3 regions of the Brevundimonas vitis genome follow, and region 3 is predicted to be linked to each of the others. Evidence: predicted binding sites of a transcription regulator. Region 3 holds the regulator's gene; each other region holds the start of a gene.
The links. Region 3 encodes LexA, which represses DNA repair genes until DNA is damaged. Its sites were predicted from a motif close to ATGTTCNCNANNTGTTCT; they were not measured.

Region 1 (4,035 bases), 330 kb from region 3:
TGGGCGATCTTCATCACCTGTTCCTGGTAGATGATGACGCCATAGGTCTCCTGCAGCACCTCGGTCAGGGTGGGGTGCAGGTAATCGACCTCGGCCCGGCCGAACTTCCGGTCGATATAGGTGTCGATCATTTCCATCGGCCCCGGCCGATAGAGGGAGATCAGCGCGGTGATTTCCTCGATGGAGCCGCAGCGCATCTTGCGCAGGGTGTCGCGCATGCCCTGGCTTTCCAGCTGGAACACGCCGACCGTCTGACCCGAGGCCATCAGCTCATAGGTGCGCCCATCGTCCAGCGGCAGGCCGTTCCAGTCCGGGGCAGCCCCGCGTCGTTCCAGATAGGCGCGCGCCCGGTCCAGTACCGTCAGGGTCTTCAGGCCGAGGAAGTCGAACTTCACCAGACCCGCCGCCTCGACCCATTTCATGTTGAACTGGGTGGCCGGAATGTCGGACCGGGGATCCTTGTAAAGCGGAGCCAGCTCGACCAGGGGACGGTCACCGATCACGATGCCGGCGGCGTGGGTCGAGGCATTGCGATACAGCCCCTCCAGCTCCAGCGCGGTGTCCAGCAGCGACGCCACAGACGCCTCGGCAGCCCGCGCCTCCTTCAGGCGAGGCTCGATCTCGATGGCCTGGGCCAGGGTGGTCGGATTGGCCGGATTGTTCGGGATCATCTTGGCCAGGCGATCGACCTGGCCCAGCGGCATCTGCAGCACCCGGCCGACGTCGCGCAGCACCGCGCGCGCCTGCAGGGTGCCGAAGGTGATGATCTGGGCCACCCGATCGTCGCCATAGCGCTGCTGCACATAGGCGATCACTTCCTCGCGCCGCTCCTGACAGAAGTCGATGTCGAAGTCGGGCATGGACACCCGCTCCGGATTCAGGAAGCGCTCGAACAGCAGGCCGAACCGCAAGGGATCCAGGTCGGTGATGGTCAGGGCCCAGGCCACCAGCGATCCGGCCCCAGAACCCCGACCCGGTCCGACCGGAATACCGTGCCCCTTGGCCCATTTGATGAAGTCCGACACGATCAGGAAATAACCGGGGAACCCCATCTGCTGGATGATGGACACCTCCCATTCCAGCCGCGTCCAATAGTCGGCCTCGGGTGCCGCGGGCGTCACCTGGGACAGGCGGACCTTCAGCCCCTCGCGGGCCTGATGGGCCAGTTCGTCCGGCTCGGATCGGCCTGCGCCCGCCTCGAACCTGGGCAGGATCGGCGCACGGGTCTGAACCACGAAGGCACAGCGCCGGGCGATGTCGATGGTGTTGTCGCAGGCTTCGGGCAGATCGGCGAACAGCTCACGCATGGCCGCCGGCGGTTTGAACCAGTGCTGGTCCGTAACCCGGCGCCGGTCGTCCTGGCCCATGAAGGCCCCGTCGGCGATGCACAAAAGGGCCTCATGCGAGCGCCCTTGCGCCTGTTTGGCAAAATGAACGTCATTGGTCGCGACCAGGGGCACGTCCTTGGCATAGGCCCATTCGACGAGACCCCGCTCGGCCACGGCCTCGCTCGGCAAGCCGTGACGCTGCAGTTCGACATAGAAACGATCACCGAATGCGCCGGACATCTCGGCAAGGGCCGCCTGCGCCTCGGCTGTCTTGCCCTGCACGAACAACGGGTCGACCGGTCCGTCGGGGCCGCCGGACAACAGGATCAGCCCCTCGGCGCGGGCCACCACCTGCTCCCAAGCCACGCCCGGCTCGCCGGTTTCATCCGCCGCCATATAGGCCGCTGACGACAAGGCACACAGATTCAGCCAACCGGCCTCGTTCTGGACGATCAGGACGATGGTGGGCACGCGCCCCCAGCGGGCAGATATCCGCCCGCCCAGACCGGTAACCGGCAGGGTGCAGGCCATGATCGGCTGCACGCCGGCGTCGCGCGCGTTCTCGGCAAACTCCAGCGCTCCGCACAGATTGGCCCGGTCCGCCACCGCCGCCGCAGGCATCCCCGCGTCCGCAGCCAGCCGCCCGATCTTGCCGGCCTTGATCGCGCCCTCCAGCAGCGAATAGGCCGAACGCACGCGCAGATGCACAAAGCCCCCGTCGTCGCCATGCCTGCTGTCTGCGCGCGTCACCAAGACTGTTGCTCCTGTTCGGAGGCACGATTCCGATCGGCCACCCGCGCGCGAGCCTAACGCGTCCTAGGCGTCGCTACACGGGCGACGGTCCACAAACGCGTGGACAACTCGGCCTCAGCCCGCAGGCGTCATCAGGGCAACCTGCCAGACCACCCAGACGAAACCGCTGCACGACGCCAGCGACAACCCATCCCGAACCCATCGCGCCATGATCGTGATCCCCAGAAGCGTGTTCTTCCTATGTTCTATGTTTGCTTTTTGTTCTCGTCAAGCCCATCCACAGACCCGGCTCTTTGCTCCACCGTCCTCATGCCCCGGGTTGGAAACCCTGCCGATACACCTGATATGCAGCGCTTATGACGACCCGCTCTGGCGCACCCGATCAGCTGCGACTGCCGCTCCAGGCCGACCTGCCTGCGGGCGCGGACGGCTTCGTCGTTTCCGACTGCAATCGGGCGGCGGTGCAGGCGCTGTCCGACTGGCCCAATCTCATCGGTGGGGTCATGGCTGTTTGCGGTCCAGCCGGATGCGGCAAGAGCCGGCTGGCGCGCATCTGGGCCGAGCGGACCGGGGCAATGCCGCTGGACGGGGCCGAGGCGGCCCTGGCCGATCCGTTGGAGCTTGAGGGCCGGCCCGTCCTGCTGGACCGCGCCCAGGAGGCGGACGACGAGACCCTGTTCCACCTGATCAACCTGTCCCAATCCGGTGGCGGAGCCCTGCTGCTGGTTTCGCGCGGTGCACCCAAGCGCTGGAGCGCGACCCTGCCCGATCTGCGGTCTCGCCTGGATGCCATCGTCACGACCGCGATGGAGGCGCCAGACGAGGCGGTTCTGGCGGCCATCCTGAAGGCCAGATTCGCGGAGCGTGGCATCGCCGCCCCCTCCGATGTGATCGACTATCTGGTTTATCGGATCGACCGCTCCGCCGAGGCGGCCCAGGCGGTGGTGGCTGCGCTGGACGCCCTGCACCGCCCGGTCACGCGCGCCCTGGCCCGGCAGGTGGTCGAGGCCAATAGCGAAATGTTCGACTGACGACGGTTGCAGCCGTCACGGGGACACGCCAGAACCGACCCATGAGCGACACGGCCCGGATCAGCGAAAAGACCACCGGCGAAGAGGTCCCCTCCTCCCGCGCGCCGCAACTGCATCTGTCCGAAGAGGCGATGGCCTCGCCGGACCGGTTCTTCAACCGCGAATTGTCCTGGCTGGCTTTCAACGCCCGCGTTCTGGAGGAGGCGGCCAACCCGGCCCACCCCCTGCTGGAGCGGCTGCGGTTCCTGTCGATCTCGGCCAATAATCTGGATGAGTTCTTCATGACCCGCGTGGCGGGACTGAAGGGCCAGGTGCGCGAGCGCGTCCGCGTCGTCTCTCCCGACGGCCTGACCCCGGCCGAGGCGCTGGAAAAGGTCAATGAGGCGGCCGGCGTCCTGATGGCCGAACAACAGATGCGCTGGGGCCAGCTGCGCAAGGAACTGACCGCCGCCGGGATCGAGGTCATCCATTCGGCCAAGATCACCAAGACCGAGCGCGACCGGCTGGAGCCGGAGTTCCTGAACCACCTGTTCGCCGTCCTGACGCCGTTGGCCATCGACCCGGCGCACCCCTTTCCCTTCCTGCCCAATCTGGGTTTCTCGCTGGCGCTGAAGCTGCGCCGCCGCAGCGACAACCGCGTCCTCTATGCCCTGGTGCCGGTGCCGACCCAGGTCCAGCGGTTCTGGGAACTGCCCAAGGACGGTCGCTCATCGAAGAACCGTCGCCGGTTCGTCACCCTGGAAAGCCTGCTGCTTCTGTTCATCGATCACCTTTTTCCTGGCTGCGAGGTGCTGGAGAAGGGCGTGCTGCGTCTGATCCGCGACAGTGACATCGAGATCGAGGAAGAGGCCGAGGACCTGGTCCTGGAATACGAGGAGGCGTTGAAGCAGCGTCGCCTGGGCGAGGTGGTGCGCATCAAGATC
Region 2 (4,035 bases), 1.5 Mb from region 3:
CCGGCCCGCCGAGTCGGGGGTGGCGAACCGGTCCAGCACATCCCCGCCCGAACGGGCATTCAGGGCCTGGGCCGGGTCGAGGCCAGCGGCGCGGACGCGGTCCTCCTGCATGGCGCGGGCGGCATGGACTCTTGCTGCCGCCTCTGCCGTGCCTTCGGACGGAGGCGGCAAAGCCATGTCGGCGGCCGTCACCGGCGGCACCTCGACCGTCAGGTCGATGCGGTCGAACAGGGGCCCCGAAATCCGGTTCTGATAGTCGCGCTGGCACCGGGGGGCCTTGCCGCAGGCGCCGCGCCCGGCACCGCCCAGACCACAGCGACAAGGATTCATCGCCGCCACCAGCTGGAACCGCGCCGGATAGCGGATGTGGGCATTGGCGCGGGCCACTACGATTTCGCCCGTCTCCAGCGGCTGGCGCAAGGAATCCAGCGCCTGCGCCGAATATTCCGGCAGTTCGTCCAGAAACAGCACGCCATTGTGGGCAAGGGAGGCCTCGCCCGGCTTGGCGCGCGTGCCGCCGCCGGTCAGGGCGGCCATGGAGGCGGAATGGTGCGGACTGCGGAAGGGCCGGTCGCGGGTCAGGGCCCCGCGCTCGATCAGCCCGGCCACTGACCAGACCATGGAGGTCTCCAGCAGCTCCTGCGGCGTCAGCGGCGGCAACAGGCCAGGCAGGCGCTGGGCCATCATCGACTTGCCTGATCCGGGCGGCCCCACGAACAGCAGATTGTGGCCCCCGGCGGCCGCGATCTCCAGCGCCCGCTTGGCGCTTTCCTGGCCCTTGACCTCGCGCAGGTCGGGCACGGCGCCGCCTGACCGGATCGGGCCCGGCTCGGGCGCGCGCAGCACCTGGGTGCCCTTGAAATGATTGATCAGTCCGATCAGAGAGCGCGGGGCCAGGATGGACACATCCCCGGCCCAGGCCGCCTCGGGCCCATTGATCTCGGGACAGATCAGACCCAGCCCCATGGAGGCCGCCGCCACCGCGGCCGGCAGGGTGCCGCCCACCGCCGCGATCTGACCGTCCAGGCCCAGTTCCCCGACCGCCGCCCAGCCGTCCAGGGCATCGGGGGCGATCACCCCCATGGCCGCCAACAGGGACAGGGCGATGGGCAGGTCGAAATGACTGCCCTCCTTCCTCTGATCGGCCGGGGCCAGATTGGCGATGATCCGGCGCGGCGGCAGGGCCAGGCCGATGCCCGCAAAGGCACCGTGCACCCGCTCGCGGCTCTCGGCCACCGCCTTGTCCGGCAGGCCGACGATGGTGAAACTGGTCTGGCCGGTACCGCCGACCAGCTGGACCTCGACGTCCACGCGCCGGGCGTCCACCCCATCGAACGCCACCGTCACCACCCGCGCGACCATCCGTCCCTCCGCCCTTACCGAGTGGAACAAATCACGAACTCTGTTCGATGACAAGCCGCGTCCGATATCCGCCGTCCAGCGCTTGTTCCTGCGGGTGAAAGGCCCCAGATGCGGCGATGACGTCCTCCTCGCCTGCCGTTTCTCCTGCCGCACCCGATCGCACCGCCCTGATGGCGGCGGTGGGGTGTTATGTGATGTGGGGGTTCATGCCCCTGTTGTTCATGGGGATGGCGGGGGCCGCGTTCACGGCGGCCGAGATCCTGTCGCACCGGGCGCTGTGGTCGGTGCTGTTCGCGGCAGGGCTGGTGCTGCTGGCCGGGCAGTCGGCCCAGGTGCGGACCGTTCTGGCCCAGCCGCGCAACCTGGCCTGGCTGGCGCTGTCGACCGCCCTGATCGCGACCAACTGGGGCCTGTATGTCTGGGCCACGACCCATCATGCGACGCTGGAGGCCAGCCTCGGCTATTACATCAACCCGCTGCTGAACATGATCGTCGGCCTGTGGCTGTTCCGCGAGCGGATCGACCGCTGGGGCTGGGTGGCGATCGGGCTGGCGGCGGTGGGGGTGGCGATCCAGGCCCTGGCCCTGGGACGGCCGCCGTGGATTTCCCTGGCCCTGGCCTTCAGCTTTGGCGCTTACGGCGTGATCCGCAAGCGGGTGGCGGTCGAGGCCCAGCCCGGCCTGCTGATCGAATGTCTGATGCTGCTGCCGTTTGGCCTGGCCTATGTGCTGTGGCTGCAGATGGCGGGACAGGGGCATGGGTTTGCCTCGCCGTCCGGTTTCGCCTGGGGCCTGTTCAGCGGTCTGGCGACGGTGCTGCCGCTGGCCCTGTTCGCCTGGTCGGCTCGGCGGTTGCCCCTGTCGACGATCGGCTTCGTCCAGTTCCTGGCCCCGACGCTGCAGTTCGCGATCGGGGTGGCGACGGGCGAGGCCTTTACCCTGCTGCGCGGGCTGTCGTTCGGCTTCATCTGGCTGGGCGCGGCGGTCTTTGCCCTGGCCGCCTGGTACCGGGTGCGTGCGGCCCAGGTGGCGATGCGGGCGGCTGAACCGATCTAGAGGGCGGCGTACAGGGCCTCGATCAGGCGCAGCGAGCGGGGGTCGCCCATCAGGTGCGGCGACTGCCGGTTCATGACATAGGCGGCCGAGACCCCGCGCGCCGGGTCGGCGAAGGCACAGCTGCCGCCCCACCCGGCGTGGCCCACGGTCTCGGGATTGGGGCCAAAGATGCCGCGCCCCTTGTTCCGCATGAAGCCCGCCGCCCAGCTCATGACGAAGGGCACGACCCGGTCCTGGCCATGGATGCGCTCGCGGGTCGCCTGATGCAGGACACTGGGCGACAGGACCGTGCGGCCGTCCAGAACCCCGCCCATGGACATGACCGACATCAGCCGCGCCAGACCCAGGGCCGTGCCGTGCAGATTGGCGGAAGGGATTTCCATCGTTCGCCATTCGACCGAGCCGCGACCGCCCGGCGACGACCCCCGGTCCAGGAAGGCGGCCCGCTTCACATCGTCGATGACGCCCAGGTCCGGGGCGGCGGAGGGCTTGCGCATCTGGGCCACGCGGTGGTGCTCGGCTTCCGGCAGGCCGATCCACAGGTCCAGGTCGTGGGTCAGGGCGAAATCCTGACGCAGGGCCTGGCCCATGCTGCGCCCCTCGACGAGGCGGAACAGCTCGCCCGCCAGATAGCCGATGGTGATGGGGTGATAGCCCGACGCCGTGCCCGGCTCCCACATCGGGGCCTGGGCGGCCAGCCGTTCCAGCACGGCGGGCGGATCGAACCACAGTTCCGGCGGCACCGCCTCGGCAAAGCCGGGCAGACCGGCCTGGTGGCTCATCATTTGGCCGACGGTGACCCGGTCCTTGCCCGCTTGGCCAAAGGCTGGCCACAGGTCCGCGACCCGCTCCTCATAGGCCAGCTTGCCGCGCTCGACCGCCGCGGCCATCAGCAGGGCCATGATCGCCTTGCCGGTCGAGAAAACGGGCACCAGGGTGTCGGCGGCAAAGGGTCGGGTCCGGCCCGTGTCGGCATGACCGGCCCACAGGTCGATGACGGGCTCGCCCGCGATGCAGACGCTGAAGCGCGCGCCCACCTCGTTCAGCCCCTCGGGCGCATCGGTGAAGTTGGCGGCGAAGGCGTCGCGCACCCGGGCGAAGCGCTCGGGGCAGAAGCCGTGGATGTCGGGCAGGGAAGAACCGGTCATCCCGGCGTCTTAACCATGGTTTGTGACGCCATCCACCCTGCAAGGGTCCGTGCGGCCACGACGCCGGACGCCATGTCTGCCTGCAACAGATAGCCGCCGGTCGGTGCCTCCCAGTCCAGCATCTCTCCGGCGACGACCACGCCGGGAAGGGCGTTCAGCATCAGGCCGGCATCGACGGCCTCCAGCCGCACCCCGCCCGCGCTGGATATGGCGCGGTCCAAGCCCTGGACCCCCGTCACCTTCAGCCGCACCGCCTTGATCCGCCGTGCCAGCTTGTCCGGGCCGGTCGGCAGATCGCCCGGAATCTCGCGCAGCACGCCGACGGCCACCGGCGACAGGCCAGCGGCTTTGCGCAACCAGTTGGTGGCGCTGTCCTTGCCGCGCGGTCGCGAAAGGCGCTCGGCCAGGGCTTCGATCGTCAGATCGGGCCGCAGGTCCAGGACCAGGGTCGTCGACCCCTCTTGCGCCAC
Region 3 (4,035 bases):
GCCCTGGCCTTTTTCGCGGCCTGCCTTCGAGGCGAACCAACCCTGGCCCAGGTGGCGGCGGCGGTGACGGCCCTGAGGATTCGCGGCGAAACGGTCGAGGAGATCACCGCCTTTGCCACTGCCATGCGTCAGGCGGCGCTGACGCTGGATCATCCCTATGACGCGATCGACACCTGCGGCACGGGGGGCGATGGGGCGCATACGTTCAACATCTCGACCGCCGCAGCCCTGGTGCTGGCCGGTGCGGGGCTGAAGGTCGCCAAGCACGGCAACCGGGCACTGAGCTCCAAGTCAGGTTCGTCCGATGTGCTGTCGGTGCTGGGGGTCAATCTGGCCGCCAGCCCGGCGCAGCAGCGCCGCTCACTGGACGTGGCCAATATCGCCTTCCTGTTCGCCCCCGCCTATCACGGGGCCATGCGCCACGTCGGGCCGGTGCGGGCCGAGATCGGTTTCCGCACGGTCTTCAACCTGTTGGGACCGCTTTCCAATCCGGCAGGAGCGAAGCGCCAGGTGATGGGTGTCTATGATCCCCGCCTGCTGGAGCCGCTGGCCGAGGTCCTGGGGCGGCTGGGGGCCACCCGGGCCTGGACAGTCCACGGCCAGGGACTGGACGAGCTGACGACCACGGGCCCGACCGAGGTTGCCGAGTTCAAGGGCGGGGCGGTGCGACGATTCTCGGTCACCCCCGAGGAGGCCGGTCTAGCGCGCGCCGACATCGCGGACCTGCGCGGCGGTGATGCCGAGGAGAATGCGGCGGCGCTGCGGGCCCTGCTGGACGGCGCGCCGGGGGCCTATCGCGACATCGTCCTGTTGAACGCGGCGGCGGCCCTGGTGGTGGCGGATCGTGCCGCCGATCTGGCCGAAGGGGCCGTCATGGCGGGGGCCGTCATCGACGATGGGCGCGCGGCAAAGGCGCTGGCCGCCCTGGTCGAAGCCACCAACACCCCGATCGAGATCGAAGACCCGGCATGAGCGATATCCTGGACCGCATCGCCGCCTACAAGCGGATCGACGTCGCCGCGCGCAAGGCCGCTGCGTCACAGGATGCCATAGAGGCCCAGGCTGCGGTCGCCGGGATGCCGCGCGGGTTTCGCGCCTCTCTTGTCCGTCATGCCGCGCCCGGCCGCCCGGCCCTGATCGCCGAGATCAAGAAGGCCAGCCCGTCCAAGGGTCTGATTCGCGCCGATTTCGACCCGCCCGCCCTGGCCCAGGCCTATGAGCGCGGCGGGGCAGCCTGTCTGTCGGTGCTGACCGACGGTCCCAGTTTCCAGGGCGATGATGCCTATCTGGTCGCGGCGCGGGCGGCCGTCGCCCTGCCCTGCCTGCGCAAGGACTTCATCGTCGACCCATGGCAGGTGGCCGAGAGCCGCGCCCTGGGGGCCGATTGCGTCCTGATCATCCTGGCCATGATCGACGACGCCCTGGCGGCGGACGTCCTGGCCGAGGCGCGCCGATTCGGCATGGACGCCCTGATCGAGACCCATGACGAGGCCGAGATGGCGCGCGCCGTGGCCCTGGGCGGTGACCTGATCGGCGTCAACAACCGCTCGCTGCGGACCTTCGAGGTCGATCTGGCCACCACGGCGCGCCTGGCCGACCTGGCTCCGCACGAGGCCCTGCTGGTGGCCGAAAGCGGGATATTCACCGCAGCCGATGTCGCGGCGGTCGCCACAGCCGGTGCCGGAGCCATCCTGGTCGGCGAAAGCCTGATGCGGCAGGCCGATGTAGAGGCCGCGACACGGGCTCTGCTGTTAAGTTGACATTCACCAAGAACACTTACAGAACATCGGCAACGGTTCACGCCTTGTTCTGGAAGTCGCTGCGATGCTCACCAAGAAACAGCACGAGCTGCTGATGTTCATTCATCAGCGCATCCGTGAAAGCGGGGTCTCGCCTTCGTTCGATGAGATGAAGGAAGCGCTGGACCTGGCGTCGAAGTCGGGCATCCATCGGCTGATCACGGCGCTGGAGGAGCGGGGCTTCATTCGACGCCTGGCGCACCGGGCGCGGGCGCTGGAGGTCATGAAACTGCCGGAACAGGCGACGACCGCCGCGCCGGCCAAGGGACGACAGCCCTTCCGTCCCGACGTCATCACCGGTGGCGGTCGGCCTGTGCCTGCCGCCCCGGTCGAAGCCGCGAACGACACGCGCGAACTGGCTCTGATGGGCAAGATCGCGGCTGGCACGCCCATCGCCGCGATCGAGCACGAGACGGCTCGCTATCCAGTGCCTGAATCGATGCTGGGGGCCGGGGATCACTACATGCTGGAGATCGAAGGCGATTCGATGATCGAGGCAGGCATCCTGAACGGGGACCTGGTGGTCATCAAACGCGCGGACACGGCCGCGTCCGGCGAGATCGTCGTGGCGCTGGTCGAAGGTGAGGAAGCGACCTTGAAGCGTCTGCGCAAGAAGGGCGCTTCCATTGCGCTGGAGCCTGCCAACCGCGCTTATGAGACCCGCATCTTCGGGCCCGATCAGGTCGAGGTTCAGGGCAAGCTGGTCGGCCTCATCCGGCGCTATCACTGATTTCGGGATCACCGACCCGGCTCCAGGGGCGATTGCCCCGGACATCGGCGGTCCAGACGGCCCGCCACCCCTGAGCTGTGCGCCATAGTTCCACGGAGCCGCCGCGCGCATAGTCCACGCCATCCAGCACCAGTCTGCCGTTGCATTCGGCCGGCAGCACCGATGCGGTGCTTCTCAGGCTGACGACCTCGGCCGAGCGGCAGAGCGACTGGAGCTGCTCCATCGAGACCGGCTGCCTGCCCCAGGCCAGCGCCATCGGGCCCGCGGTGCGGGTGGAGGGCGCACAGGACCAGCGGATACAGCTCCATCCCTCGGTCGGGCGATCTACAGCCTCCAGCCCCCGCCTCCGCGACCACAGATCGACCGCAAACTGACGCACGCCCGGCCGCATCACGACCGCCTTGTCTCCGACGGCATAGGCCGCATTGGTTCCGCCATCACCGATCCAGAGGTCAGGCGCAGGCGGCCGGGGCCACAGGACGACGGCCAGGGCAAACGGCAGGCCCACCCAACGCAGCGGCCCGCGCCACAAAGCAATGAACAGGACCCCAAGGAAGGCGATCGGCAGGGCGATCGACGGTGCACTGGCCACCGTGCGCACCGCGCCGGGCAGGTTGGCCGTCCAGGAGCCCACCGCCAGCATCAGATCCACACCGATCCCGGCCACCCACAGGAAAGGCCCGCCCAGTCCTAAGGGCTCCAGCGCCGCCCCCAGCGCCAAAGCCGGCATCATCAGAAAGGTCGAGATGGGCGAGGTCGCCATATTGGCGATCAAACCGAAAACGGCGGTCCGGTTGAAATGCTGCATGGCGAACGGTCCGGTCGCCAGCCCGGCGACGAGGCTTGCCGCCAAGGCCGCCCAGATCCATCCGCCCAGCCGCTGCGCTGCCAGTATGGGCCAGGGCGCGGAGATTTCCCGCGTTCGCTGGGGCCAGGCTTCGGCCAGGGCCACCAGGGCCGCAGTGGCGGCGAACGACATCTGAAACCCGGGGGTGACGACGGCCTCGGGCTGCAGCAGCAGGACGGCAAAGGCCGCGACGGCCAAGGCGTGCATGCTGATGGCCTGCCGATCCAGAAGCACAGCGAGGAAGGCGATCGAGGCCGTGATGGCCGCTCGCTCTGCCGGGGCCGGTGCCCCCGAAACCACCAGATAGGTGCCGACCGCAATCAGACCCGCGACGGCCGCCACCTTCTTTCCCGACACCCGAAGCGCCAGCCAGGGGATCGCCGCAACGATCAGACGCACGAGGAAGAAGACGAACCCGCCGACGATCGCCATATGCAGGCCAGAGATCGAAAGGATGTGCGCCAGCCCTGAATCGCGCATCACATCCAGGTCGTCCCGGCTGATCCACGTCTCATGCCCGGTCACCATGGCTGCGGCGACCCCGCCCGTGCGCTCGCCCAACCGATCGACGATCCGCTGGGCCAGGGCAAAGCGCGCAGCATTGATCCGCATCGCCATACGCAATCGCCAGGGGGGCGGCTGGAGCCGGGCGGGCCGGG

Region 1: a site for LexA is predicted at 2,329-2,346, ahead of dnaE (DNA polymerase III subunit alpha). Genes of this name have one in related genera too.
Region 2: a site for LexA is predicted at 1,386-1,403, ahead of JIP62_RS10025 (YifB family Mg chelatase-like AAA ATPase). Genes of this name have one in related genera too.

Annotation. Positions count from the first base shown of each region.
Region 1 covers NZ_CP067977.1:821,372-825,406, forward strand. Annotated here, with positions in the region: gene dnaE (DNA polymerase III subunit alpha) at 1-2,078, opposite strand, end outside; gene JIP62_RS04140 (P-loop NTPase family protein) at 2,438-3,112, shown strand; gene JIP62_RS04145 (RNA degradosome polyphosphate kinase) at 3,154-4,035, shown strand, end outside.
Region 2 covers NZ_CP067977.1:1,985,073-1,989,107, forward strand. Annotated here, with positions in the region: gene JIP62_RS10025 (YifB family Mg chelatase-like AAA ATPase) at 1-1,362, opposite strand, end outside; gene rarD (EamA family transporter RarD) at 1,479-2,417, shown strand; gene JIP62_RS10035 (serine hydrolase domain-containing protein) at 2,414-3,565, opposite strand; gene JIP62_RS10040 (BaiN/RdsA family NAD(P)/FAD-dependent oxidoreductase) at 3,562-4,035, opposite strand, start outside.
Region 3 covers NZ_CP067977.1:488,190-492,224, forward strand. Annotated here, with positions in the region: gene trpD (anthranilate phosphoribosyltransferase) at 1-972, shown strand, start outside; gene trpC (indole-3-glycerol phosphate synthase TrpC) at 969-1,760, shown strand; gene lexA (transcriptional repressor LexA) at 1,825-2,529, shown strand; gene JIP62_RS02390 (ComEC/Rec2 family competence protein) at 2,510-4,035, opposite strand, start outside.